DNA from 3 places in the Nonomuraea sp. NPDC049269 genome. Region 3 is predicted to be linked to each of the others. Evidence: riboswitches for the same ligand, from Rfam matches in the RefSeq annotation. Region 3 holds a riboswitch; each other region holds the start of a gene.
What was found. A riboswitch is a leader RNA that binds a small molecule or an ion and turns the genes downstream of it on or off. The one in region 3 is predicted to bind glycine.

Region 1: another riboswitch for glycine. It lies ahead of gcvT (glycine cleavage system aminomethyltransferase GcvT); the one in region 3 lies ahead of gcvP (aminomethyl-transferring glycine dehydrogenase).
Region 2: another riboswitch for glycine. It lies ahead of ACGFNP_RS00655 (serine hydroxymethyltransferase); the one in region 3 lies ahead of gcvP (aminomethyl-transferring glycine dehydrogenase).

The regions. Positions count from the first base shown of each region.
Region 1 is NZ_JBICSO010000003.1:162,486-166,511, reverse strand. It holds gene ACGFNP_RS18490 (L-serine ammonia-lyase) at 1-843, opposite strand, end outside; gene gcvH (glycine cleavage system protein GcvH) at 895-1,284, opposite strand; gene gcvT (glycine cleavage system aminomethyltransferase GcvT) at 1,281-2,366, opposite strand; glycine riboswitch at 2,496-2,593, opposite strand; gene ACGFNP_RS18475 (gamma-glutamyl-gamma-aminobutyrate hydrolase family protein) at 2,689-3,378, opposite strand; gene ACGFNP_RS18470 (3-oxoacyl-ACP reductase) at 3,391-4,026, opposite strand, start outside.
Region 2 is NZ_JBICSO010000001.1:131,089-135,114, reverse strand. It holds gene ACGFNP_RS00665 (pentapeptide repeat-containing protein) at 91-924, shown strand; gene ACGFNP_RS00660 (alpha/beta fold hydrolase) at 1,017-1,907, shown strand; partial or broken gene ACGFNP_RS00655 (serine hydroxymethyltransferase) at 1,954-2,367, opposite strand; glycine riboswitch at 2,575-2,673, opposite strand; gene ACGFNP_RS00650 (nitroreductase) at 2,702-3,415, opposite strand; gene ACGFNP_RS00645 (DUF4863 family protein) at 3,426-3,935, opposite strand; gene ACGFNP_RS00640 (IclR family transcriptional regulator C-terminal domain-containing protein) at 4,019-4,026, shown strand, end outside.
Region 3 is NZ_JBICSO010000001.1:426,118-430,143, forward strand. It holds gene gcvP (aminomethyl-transferring glycine dehydrogenase) at 1-2,348, opposite strand, end outside; glycine riboswitch at 2,504-2,598, opposite strand; gene ACGFNP_RS02060 (MerR family transcriptional regulator) at 2,633-3,253, opposite strand; gene ACGFNP_RS02065 (bifunctional nuclease family protein) at 3,402-3,872, opposite strand; gene ACGFNP_RS02070 (MerR family transcriptional regulator) at 3,982-4,026, opposite strand, start outside.

The DNA of each region.
Region 1 (4,026 bases), on a different contig from region 3:
CGCGGCGTTCTCCTCGTTGACCGCCAGCGCGAACAGCGACACCCAGTCCATGGCGTGCAGCGGATCCGTCTCCGGCGACTCCGTCTGCAGGCGGCGGTGGAGGCGGTTCGCGCGCCGCTTGACCTTCAGGCCGCCCGGCAGGACGCCCTCCTTGGCGATGCCGCGCTTGACGCACTCGCACATGACCTGCCACAGGTGCAGGATCTGGGCGCGGATCTCCTCGGCGGACCGGCCGAACGCCTGCTCGTTCTCCAGCATCAGCGCGGAGATGGACAGGCCCGTGTTGGAGCAGTGCTTGAGCAGCTCTTCCCCGGTCGTGAAGGGGTAGGGCAGCACGGTGTCGTCGGGCTTGATGCGGTCGGCGCCGGTGGCCTGCTCGTCCACCACGAAGCCGCCGCCGACCGAGAAGTAGACCTTCTCGCGCAGCGTCTCGCCCGAGGCGGAGAAGGCGGTGAAGCGCATGCCGTTCGGGTGCTCGGGCAGGGAGATCTTGCGTTCGAAGACGAGGTCCTCGCCCACGACGAAGGGGATCTCCTGCGTGCCGTACAGCTTGACCGTGCCAGACTCGCGCATCTCGGCCAGGCGCGCGTCGATGCCGTCCACGTCGACCAGCTCGGGCTTCTCGCCGGACAGCCCCAGCAGGACGGCCTTGTCGCTGCCGTGCCCCTTGCCGGTCAGGCCGAGCGAGCCGTACAGGATCGCCTCGACGCGGGCCGTACGCGCGAGCAGGCCGTCATCGTGCAGGCCGCGGGCGAACCGGTGTGCGGCGGCCATGGGACCGCCGGTGTGCGAGCTCGACGGGCCGATGCCGATCTTGAAGAGGTCGAAGACGCTGATCGCCATTGATGGCGCCCTTCAGAAGGGCCGGGGTCCGGCAGGACCCCGGCGGGTGGATCAGGACTCGCCTGAGGTGAGCGCCGAGTACTCCTCGGCGGAGAGCAGGTCCTCGGGGTCGCCTTCCACGCGCACGCGGAACATCCAGCCGTCACCGTAGGGGTCGCTGTTGGCCAGCGACGGGTCGTCCACGACCGCCTGGTTGACCTCGACGACCTCGCCGCCGACGGGGGTGTAGATCTCACTCACCGACTTGGTCGACTCGACCTCGCCCACGGAGTCGCCCGCCTCGACGGTCGAGCCGGCTTCGGGGAGCTGCACGTAGACGACATCACCCAGCGCCTCGGCCGCGTAGGCCGTGATGCCGATGGTCACGGTGATGCCGTCGTCGAGGCCGGCGACCCACTCGTGCTCTTTGGTGTAGCTCAGGTCGTCAGGGATGTTGCTCACTTGTTCCTCCTGTAGAAGGGCAGCTCAATGAGGTCCATAGGTTCATGGCTGCCCCGGATGTCCACGGCCAGACCTGCCTCGGCCCCGTGGTCGACGTAGGCCATCGCGATGGGTTTGCCCAGAGTCTGGGAGGGAGCCCCGCTGGTGACCTCGCCGACGACGGCGCCGTCCTTGGTCACCGGGTATCCATGGCGTGGCACCCGGCGCCCCCGCGCGACCAGGCCGACGAGCCGGCGCCGTGGTGGCGTGTCCTTGACCGCCTCCAGCGCCGACCTGCCGACGAAGTCGCCCGGCTTGTCGAATTTCACCACTCTGCCCAGCCCCGCGTCGAACGGGGTCAGCTCCACGCCGAGCTCGTTGCCGTACAGCGGCATGCCTGCTTCGAGCCTGAGCGTGTCACGGCTGGACAGACCCGCCGGTCGCAGCCCGTGCGTACGGCCGGCCTCGGTCAGCGCGTGCCAGAGCGGCACGGCGTCCTGGTTGGCCACGAACAGCTCGAAACCATCCTCACCCGTGTAGCCCGTGCGCGCGATGAGCGCCTGCCGCCCGTCGACCAGACCGGGCAGGCCCGCGTAGTACTTCAGCCCGGCGAGGTCGGCGTCGGTGAGCGTGGCGAGGATCTCCTGCGCGCGCGGCCCCTGCACGGCGATCAGCGCGTACTGCTCCGAGCGATCCTCAACCACCGCGTTGTACGACTTGGCGCGATTTTTCAGCTCTTCCCCGACTTTTTCATAGTTGGAGGCGTTAGCCACAACCATGAACTCCTCGTCCCCCAGCCGGTAGACGATCAGGTCGTCCAGCACCCCGCCACGCTCGTTCACGATCATGGTGTAGCGGGCCCGGCCGGGCGCGAGTGCCGACAGGTGTCCCACCAACGCGTAGTCGAGCGCCTCGCCGGCCTGCGGCCCGGTCACGAAGATCTCGCCCATGTGGGAGAGGTCGAACAGCCCGGCCGCCTGGCGGACGGCGTTGTGCTCGGCGGACTCGCTGCCGTAGCGGAGCGGCATCAGCCACCCGGCGAAATCGGTCAGGGTCGCGCCGAGGCTCTCATGGACGTCTCGAAGCGGTGTGGGACGTGACATATGCGCACCTCAGGGCAGGATCGGATGCAGGGATCCTCCCCCTCTGTCATCGGTGCCTGAGAGCTTCGCCCGGATTTTGCCGGACTTTCACCTTCGGCGAGGCCGCCAGGCCTGCTTTCCAGAGGACACCTCGTCCGTGCGGTCCTTTACCTTGAGAGGTTCGCGGGGAGGGCTTGCTCCTTCAGGGGTCCTGGCCGGATGCCAGGACGCTCTCCCGCACGGTTTCGTCGGTGATGCGGCAAGCCTAGTGCCGTTATGGGGGAGTTGTCGCGTGCGGATCCCGCCATTTCATGGCGAACGGGCCTGGCGGCGGCGCGAGCGTTCAGCAGGCGGCGATGAGTGCCTCGAACAGCGCGCAGTCCTTCGCCGCCTCCGGATGCCACTGCACGGCCACGGCGAACGTCCGGGACTCCAGCTCCACCGCCTCGATCGTGCCGTCATCGGCCACGGCGGCCAGGGCCAGCCCGGGAGCGAGCCGATCGACGGCCTGGTGGTGGTAGTGCGGCACGTCCTCCGGCACGGCCCCGAGCGCCTTGGCGACGCGGGTGCCCGCCACGGGTCGTACGGGGAGCTGGCCGAACTGGCCGGGTGCGGGGGAGTGCCCGGTGTGTCCGACCACGTCGGGCAGATGCTGGTGCAACGTCCCGCCGAGCGCGACGTTGAGCACCTGCATCCCCCGACATATCCCGAGATAGGGCACGTCGGCTTCAAGAGCGGCCTCAAGCACCGCAAACTCCGCCGCATCGCGAAATTTCCGGATATAGCCGGTCCGCTCATCCGGCTCCTGCCCATACCGGTCGGGCGAGACGTCGCCTCCACCGGCCAGGATCAGCCCGTCCAGCCGTCCCACCAGCTCGGCGGGCTCCCCGGCGGGCGGCAGGATCACCGGCTGCCCGCCGGCCCGGACCACCTGCTCCACGTACATGTACGGCAACAGGGCGACCGGCATGTCCCACACGGTGAACCGGGCAGGCTCCACATAGGACGTGATCCCGATGACAGGCCGCTTCACGACATCCCCTTGCTACAGAGGGGTGACGTACGCACTCGAAATACCCCCATCGACGAGAAACTCCGATCCGGTGATGAACGAGGCGTCGTCGCTGGCCAGGAACGCCACCGCAGCCGCGATCTCGGACGCCTCGGCGAAGCGTCCCACCGGCACGTGCACCAGGCGCCGCGCCGCCCGCTCGGGGTCCTTCGCGAACAGCTCCCGCAGCAGCGGCGTGTTGACCGGCCCCGGGCACAGCGCGTTCACCCGGATCCCCTCACGCGCGAACTGGACGCCGAGCTCGCGCGACATCGCCAGCACCCCGCCCTTCGAGGCGGTGTAGGAGATCTGCGACGTCGCCGAGCCCATCACCGCCACGAACGACGCGGTGTTGATGATCGAGCCCTTCCCCTGGCGCCGCATGTACGGGATCGCGTGCTTGCAGCAGAGGTAGACGCTGGTCAGGTTCACCTCCTGCACCCGCCGCCACGCCTCGATGCCGGTCTCCAGGATCGAGTCGTCATCGGGCGGCGAGATGCCCGCGTTGTTGAACGCGATGTCGACGGAGCCATAGGTGTCGAACGCCGTCTGGAACATCCGGACGACGTCCTCCTCGCTGGTCACGTCGACCTTGACGAAGATCCCGCCCACCTCGGAGGCGGCCTTGGT
Region 2 (4,026 bases), 300 kb from region 3:
TCCAGACGTGTCGTGAACCCGCCATGGCTGAGGGCCGGCTAATGAGAGCTGAGGTACTCTCGGGACTTTGACCCCCCGAAAAGGAGACGCCTGACCTTGTCCGAGTCCTTGAAAGCCGACTGCGAAAGCTGCTTCGGGCTGTGCTGCGTGGCGCTGCCCTTCTCCGCCTCGGCCGACTTCGCGATCGACAAGGACGCCGGACAGCCGTGCCCCAACCTGGAGACGGACTTCCGCTGCGGTATCCACCGCGACCTGCGGAAGCGCGGTTTCCCGGGCTGCACGGTCTACGACTGCTTCGGCGCGGGTCAGAAGGTCTCCCAGGTCACTTTCAGCGGGCGGGACTGGCGGCAGGCTCCGGAGACGGCCACCCAGATGTTCGCGGTGTTCCCGGTCGTGCGGCAGCTCCACGAGCTGATGTGGTACCTGACCGAGGCGCTGACCCTCGCCCCGGCCCGCGAGCTCTACGACGAACTCCGCGCCGCCCTCGACGAGACCGGACGGCTCAGCCGCGGCGACGCCGACGACCTCCTGGTCCTGGACGTGCCCGCGCACCGGCAGGCCGTCAACACGCTGCTGCTGCGGACGAGCGAGCTCGCACGCGCCGGATCCCCGCGCCGCAAGAACCGCAGGGGCGCCGACCTCATCGGAGCCAAGCTCAAGGGCGCCGACCTGCGGGCCGCCGACCTCAGAGGGGCCTACCTCATCGGCGCCGACCTCAGGGGCGCCGACCTGCGGCTGGCCGACCTGATCGGCGCCGACCTGCGAGGCACCGAACTCGGCGGAGCCGACCTCACCGGCAGCATCTTCCTCACCCAGCCGCAGCTCAACGCGGCCAAGGGCGACGGCGCCACGAAGCTGTCGCCCACCCTCACCCGCCCGGCCCACTGGTCGGCCCCCGACCGGCCACGGCGGGCAACCCGCTAGCGCCCCAGCCGAACCCGATGGCGCCTCATCGGCGCCTTCTACGGCGTAGAGTGACTTCTACAGTGTAGAAAACGGAGGCTATGGTGCAGACAGTGAAGGTTCCCGGGGCGCGGCTGTACACCGAGATCGCCGGCGAAGGCCCGCCCTTGGTGCTGGTCTCCGGCGGCGGCGGAGACGCCGGCATGTACGAGGACGCGGTGCCCCCGCTGGCCGAGCGGTTCACAGTGATCACGTTCGACCGGCGGGGCAACTCACGCAGCCCGCTGGTGGAACCGGACGCGTCCCTCACGGTGTCTCGGCAGGCGGCCGACGTGGTCGCCATCCTGGATCACTATGGCATCGACCGTGCCTTCGTCTTCGGCAACAGCGCCGGGGCGATCATCACGGTGGAGCTCCTGATCCGCCACGCCGACCGGCTGCGCGGCGCGGTCGTCCACGAACCGCCACTGGTCGGAGTCCTGCCCGATGGCCGGGACAGTCCCGAGCAGCGCGCCTTCGACGAGTTGGCCGGCATCGCCGAGCGGGAGGGGCCCATGCAGGGGTTCGCCGCGTTCTCGGTCATGACCCTGCCCAAGGCGCCGCGGCTGTTCACCAACCCGACCGGGCGGGCCGTGACCGCCGGCGCTCTGCGGGTGGCGATGGGCGGCGCCGCGCTGGCCCGCCGGGTGACCGGCCGCCGGCCGAGCGGGATGTTCCGGCTCATGGGCAACGTCGACATCCTGCTCACCCGCGAGCTACCCGTATTCATGTCCTACCAGCCCGACCTGAAGGCCCTGGAGACGGTCACGATCCCGTGGTGCCTGGCCACCGGCCACGACAGCGTGGGCCGCCCCTACTACCGGCCCGCGCACGTCCTGAGCGAGCGCTTCGGGGTGCCGTGCGAGGAGTTCCCCGGCGGGCACACCCCGTACCAGACCCACCCACGGGAGTTCGCCGACCTCCTCACCACGATCCTGGACGGCTTCGACCCCCCGAAGACCTGACGCCAGGCGGGGGGCCGAGTACAGCAGAGTGCTCGGAGCGGTCGCTTCACAAGTTCGGGTAGAGCGGGAATTTCGCCGTCAGGATGGCGATCCGGGAGCGCAGGTCGGCCAGTAGCCGGCCGGTGGGCGGGGTGACCAGGGTGGTCGCGATGATGTCGGCGACCTCGGCGAACTCCGCGGGGCCGAATCCGCGTGTGGCGAGCGCCGGCGTGCCGATGCGCAGACCGGAGGAGATCATCGGAGGCCGCGGGTCGAACGGGACGGCGTTGCGGTTGACGGTGATGCCCGCAGCGTGCAGCCGGTCCTCGGCCTGGCGTCCGTCGAGGTCGGAGTGGCGCAGGTCGACAACGAGGAGGTGAACCTGGGTACCGCCGGTCAGTACGGAGATGCCGGCCGCGCGGACGTCGTCGGCGAGCAGCCGTTCGACGAGGACGCGAGCGCCATCGAGGGTGCGGCGACGGCCCGGTAGATCTCCGGGTCGAGCTCGGCCAGGGACTGGTTGTGGGCACTCGACATGGTGGAGGCTCCTCCCTCGGTCAGGCGCCGCTCGGTCGCGGCGCCACGGCTGGGTGACCTCCCCGCTCTGTCATCGGTACCTGAGAGTTTCACCGCGTGAACGGTTTGCACCATGGGTGCAGGACCGGGGTCCTGGCTTTTCAGAGTTCGCCTCGCCGGAGCGGTCATGGGGCCTGAGAGTTTCTGGGGAGAGTTGCTCCTTCGGCGCCTCGCCGCGACAGGCAGGCGAGGGCTCTCCCGCTCCGGTGGAAACGGCGCGATATTCAGTTGGTTAGGAACTATGCGAGTTCATCACTATAGAAGGTGCTGAAGGAACTGACCGGTTCTCGCGGGGTGCGGTGCCGATTGAGGTGGTGGTCGGGGTCGGCATGCCCCAGTGCGAGCCCGCAGACGATGAGGTGGTCCTCGGGTATGCGCAGGTGTTCGCGCAGCACCGGATAGAAGTCGATGAACGACGCCTGCGAGCAGGTGTCCAGACCTGCCTCCCGCGCCGCGAGCATGAGCGCCTGCAGGAACAGGCCGGCGTCCACGAGTGCCCCCAAGAGGGGGTGCCGGCTGACGGTGAGGATGATCCCGACCGGTGCGCCGAAGAATTCGTAGTTGCGCCGGTGATGGCTGAGCCTGCCCGCCGTGTCCTCCGGGCTGAACCCGAGCGTGTCGCGGTACAGCCCCTCCCCGAAACGGCGTCGTCGTGACCGGTACGGCTCCGCCCACTCGTCGGGCCGGGGCTGGTACGGGTATTCGGTCTCCGGCACCCGCTCGCCGTCGTCGTGCGCGCGGAGGACCGCGGCGCTGAGGCGACGCTTGGCCGCACCGGTGATGACGTGCACGTGCCAGGGTTGGGTGTTGGCGTTGCTGGCCGAACGAGCGGCCAGGGCCAGCAGCCGGTCGATCTCGGCCCGCGGAACGGCCTTCGGCAGGAAGGCACGCACGCTACGACGGCCGAGCAGCGCCTCCTCGACTGTCGCCGCGGACATCGTCAGTTCGTCCACGGGTCGCATGTCAGGCGGCGGGCGGGGTGATGTCGTACGAGATGCGCCCGGCGGGCAGGTAGAACAGGGCGATCAGCGCGCCCCCTTTGACCTCGGGGTAGTGGTGGCTGCTGGGCCCGGGCGCGGTCCAGCCCGCGCCCGTCCATCCTCGCGGGCCGATGAGCCGGGCGCCGGGGTCGAGCGGGACGACGACGTTGAGCTCGCCGTAGGGATGCTGATGGTACTGCCCGCGGTAGGGCTCCTGGCTGTCCATGTACACGGCCGTGATGCTGAAGTAGTTCAGTTCCTCGCTCGGTTCGGCGATCCGGCTGCGCCGGTACTTGGGGCCGTCGACTTCGATGTTGGCCGCCCATCCGTCACGGACGCCGTCGATGATCATGCGAGCGAGGTCGTCGTACAACGGCGTGCCCGGGCCGTAGGTCTCGTTGAGCCAGATCTCGAGGTCCTCGCCGGCGGTGCGGTTCTTGATCTCGTCGAGGAACGGGATGCTGCGCTCGATCAGGTCTTGCGGGGAGGTCATGGAAACTCCTTTCGTTCGATTGCCGCACAGAGGTTCAACGGATACTGTGAGGCGGAGCTGTGGTGATCGGGAGGGATAGCGGCATGGGACG
Region 3 (4,026 bases):
TGCGGGGCCAGCCGCCGCGCCAGGTAGTTGGCCGACAGGATCGCCTGCTCGGTGGCCGCGGCCAGGCCGTCGCCGCCCATCATCCTGACGTACGCCCAGGAGATCGGCAGGATGCCCGCCGAGCCGTAGGGGGCCGCGGAGACCGCGCCGACGGGCGAGCCGGCGCGCAGCGGGTGGCCCGGCAGGTAGGCGGCGAGGTGGCCGCGGACCGCGACCGGGCCGACGCCGGGGCCGCCGCCGCCGTGCGGGATGCAGAACGTCTTGTGCAGGTTGAGGTGGGAGACGTCGGCGCCGAACTCGCCCGGCTTGGCCAGCCCGACCAGCGCGTTGAGGTTGGCCCCGTCGACGTACACCTGGCCGCCCGCGTCGTGCACCTTGGCGCAGACCTCGGTGATCGTCTCCTCGAAGACGCCGTGCGTCGACGGGTAGGTGAGCATGATCGCGGCCAGCCCGTCACGGTGCTTGTCGATCTTGGCGTCGAGGTCGGCCAGGTCCACGTTGCCCTCGGAGTCGCAGGCCACGACCACGACGCGCATGCCGGCCATGACGGCGCTGGCCGCGTTCGTGCCGTGCGCGGAGGACGGGATCAGGCAGATGTCGCGGTGGTCGTCGCCGTGGTCGCGGTGGTAGGCCCGGATCGCGAGCAGCCCGGCGAACTCGCCCTGGGAGCCGGCGTTCGGCTGGATGGAGACCGCGTCGTAGCCGGTCACCTCGGCCAGCCACTCCTCCAGGGTCTCGATGAGGTGGCGGTAGCCCTCGGCCTGCGCGGTGGGCGCGTAGGGGTGGATCCCGGCGAACTCCGGCCAGGTGATCGGCTCCATCTCGGTGGTCGCGTTCAGCTTCATCGTGCAGGAGCCGAGCGGGATCATGGAGCGGTCGAGCGCGATGTCCTTGTCCTGGAGCCTGCGCAGGTAGCGCAGCATCGCGGTCTCGGAGTGGTGGCTGTGGAAGACGGGGTGGCTGAGGTAGCCGGACTCGCGGGTCAGCGAGCCGGGCAGCGTGTCCAGTCCCTCGTCGGCGAGGAGGCCGGCCACCGGCCCACTGGCGCCGAAGGCGGCGGCGACCTGCTCGAGGTCGGCCGCCGTGGTCTTCTCGTCGCAGGCCACCGAGACGTGGTCGGCGTCGGCCTGCCACACGTTGACGCCGCGTTCGGCGGCCTGCCGTACGACCTCGGCGGCCCGGCCGGGCACCCTGGCCAGCACGGTGTCGAAGAACTCGCGGTGCACGACCTCGACGCCGCCCCGGCGCAGGCACTCGGCCAGCGCCGCGGCGTGCCGGTGGACGCGGGCGGCGATGCGGCGCAGCCCGTCGGGCCCGTGGTAGACGGCGTACATGCCGGCGATGACGGCGAGCAGGACCTGCGCGGTGCAGATGTTGCTGGTGGCCTTCTCGCGCCTGATGTGCTGCTCGCGGGTCTGCAGCGCCAGCCGGTAGGCGGGCGCGCCGTCGGCGTCGACGGAGACGCCCACGAGGCGGCCGGGCATCTGCCGCTGCAGTCCCTCGCGTACGGACATGTAGGCGGCGTGCGGCCCGCCGAAGCCGAACGGCACGCCGAAGCGCTGCGAGGAGCCGATCGCGATGTCGGCGCCGAGCTCGCCGGGCGCGGTGACCAGGGTGAGCGCGAGCAGGTCGGCGGCGGCCACGACGAGCGCGCCCGCCGCGTGCGCCCGCTCGGCCACGGCGCGGAAGTCGCGCAGCCGGCCGGAGGCGCCCGGGTACTGGACGAGCACGCCGAAGCACTCGGGCAGTTCGCCGTCGAGCGTGTCCTCCACGAGCGTGATGCCCAGCGGCTCGGCGCGGGTGGCCAGCACCGTCTTGGTCTGGGGCAGCGCGTCGGCGTCGACGACGAACACCTGGCTCTTGGACTTGCCCGCGCGCCTGGCCAGTGTCATCGCCTCGGCGGCGGCCGTGCTCTCGTCGAGCAGCGAGGCGCCCGCGACGGCGAGTCCGGTCAGGTCGGTGACGACGGTCTGGAAGTTGAGCAGCGCCTCCAGGCGGCCCTGCGAGATCTCCGGCTGGTAGGGGGTGTAGGCGGTGTACCAGCCCGGGTTCTCCAGCAGGTTGCGGCGGATCACCGCAGGGGTGATCGTGTCGTGGTAGCCCAGGCCGATCATCGAGGTGAGCACCCGGTTGCGGCCCGCGATGGCCCGCAGCTCGGCGATGACCTCGGTCTCACTGGCCGCGGCGGGCAGGGCGAGCCGGTCCTTGATCCTGATGGACTCCGGGACGGCCACCGCCACCAGGTCGGCCACGGACTCGAAGCCCACGGCCTCGAGCATGCGCTGCTGCTCGGGTTCGGACGGGCCGATGTGCCGGGTCGAGAACGGCGGAACTGACAGATCGGTCATGCGAGGTGCCTCCCGAGGGCTTTGGAGACCGGCGCCAGGGCGCGGGCGAGTGCCGGATCTCCCCCTCTGTCATGGCGACCTGAGAGCTTCACCCCATGTGGGCTTGCACCGTCGGTGAGGTGCGCCTGGCGGGCGCACCTGCTTTCCAGAGTTGCCTACCCCGCGCGGTACAGGTGCCTGAGAGATTCCGGGGAGGGTTGCTCCTTCGGCGCCCCGGGAACCAGCCCGGGGACTCTCCCGCATGGGGTTATCAGCCTTGCGCTCTACAGGTTACTACCCAATTGCTACCCTATGCGGCGCGCGCGCCGCCGCTGGGCCAGCTCGTCAGCGGGGTGGTCGGCCGGGACGCTGTCCTCGACCGCCGCCCTTTCCCCCGGCAGCTCCGCGAGGGAGCCCTCGACCTCCCGCCAGACCCGGCCGAGCGCGATGCCGAACACGCCCTGGCCGCCCTGGAGCAGATCGATCACCTCGTCGGCCGAGGTGCACTCATAGACGCTGACGCCGTCACTCATGAGCGTGATCTGCGCGAGGTCGCCCACCCCGCGGTCACGCAGATGTTGTACGGCCGTACGGATCTGCTGGAGGGAGACTCCGGTGTCGAGGAGCCGCTTGACGACCTTGAGCACCAGGATGTCGCGGAAGCTGTAGAGCCGCTGCGAGCCCGAGCCGTGCGCGGCTCTTATCGTCGGCTGGACCAGCTCCGTGCGCGCCCAGTAATCGAGCTGCCGGTAGGTGATGCCGGCCGCCGCGCACGCCGTCGGGCCACGGTATCCGATGTCTGCCGGCAGCGACGCGGGCTGCTCGTCGAAGAGCAGCCCCTGCTCTCCGGCACGCTGCCGCGCACTCTCACGCCGCACCGGATCTTCCTGGCCGGTCGTCTTTCCCTCGCCGCTGCTGACCGCCACGCGGACCTCCGGCTTTCTCTCATCCCGTGGCCTGATCTGGGGGTTCGTAAAAGCGCGACCACGGGTTTCACTTGCACCGTAGGACCGTGACCATGCGCAGTCAACGATCCGGCTCGGCGCGTCGTGAAGCGTAAATGCACTGAAATACCTACCCCGCCCGGCCAAAGTCTTCGGGGGTGATCGTGTCAAGGAACTCCCTGAACTTCTCCACCTCATCCTCCTGGTCGTCCGGGATGATCACCCCGGCTTCCTGGACGACTTCTTCGCTGGCGAAGATACGCGCTCCGGTGCGGAGCGCGAGCGCGATCGAGTCGGACGGGCGCGCGCTCACCTCTACGCCGTTGGAGAACACCAGATCGGCGAAGAAGATCCCGTCACGCAGCGCAACGATGTTGACCGCGCGCAGACCCACGCCAAGAGCGCTCAGCACGTCCCTGAACAGGTCGTGCGTGAGCGGACGGGCTGGAGGCTCCTCCGCTTGGGCCAGCGCGATGGCCGTGGCTTCGGTCATCCCAATCCAAATCGGCAGGAACCTCTCCCCGTGTGCCTCCTTGAGCAAGACGATCGGCTGATTTGTGGGCATCTCTACGCGAACACCCACGACCTCCATCTGCAACACGGGCTGCTCCATATTCGACTGGTCGGCGACCCCGGCACAGCTATTTGGCCGGTCCGCTTCTGCATTTCAACGTAACACCCGAGGGGCCTTGTATGTCCCGCTGGTCCGGTCATCGGCCTAGAACGGTTCGCACGCCCGTGCGGACGAGAGAGGC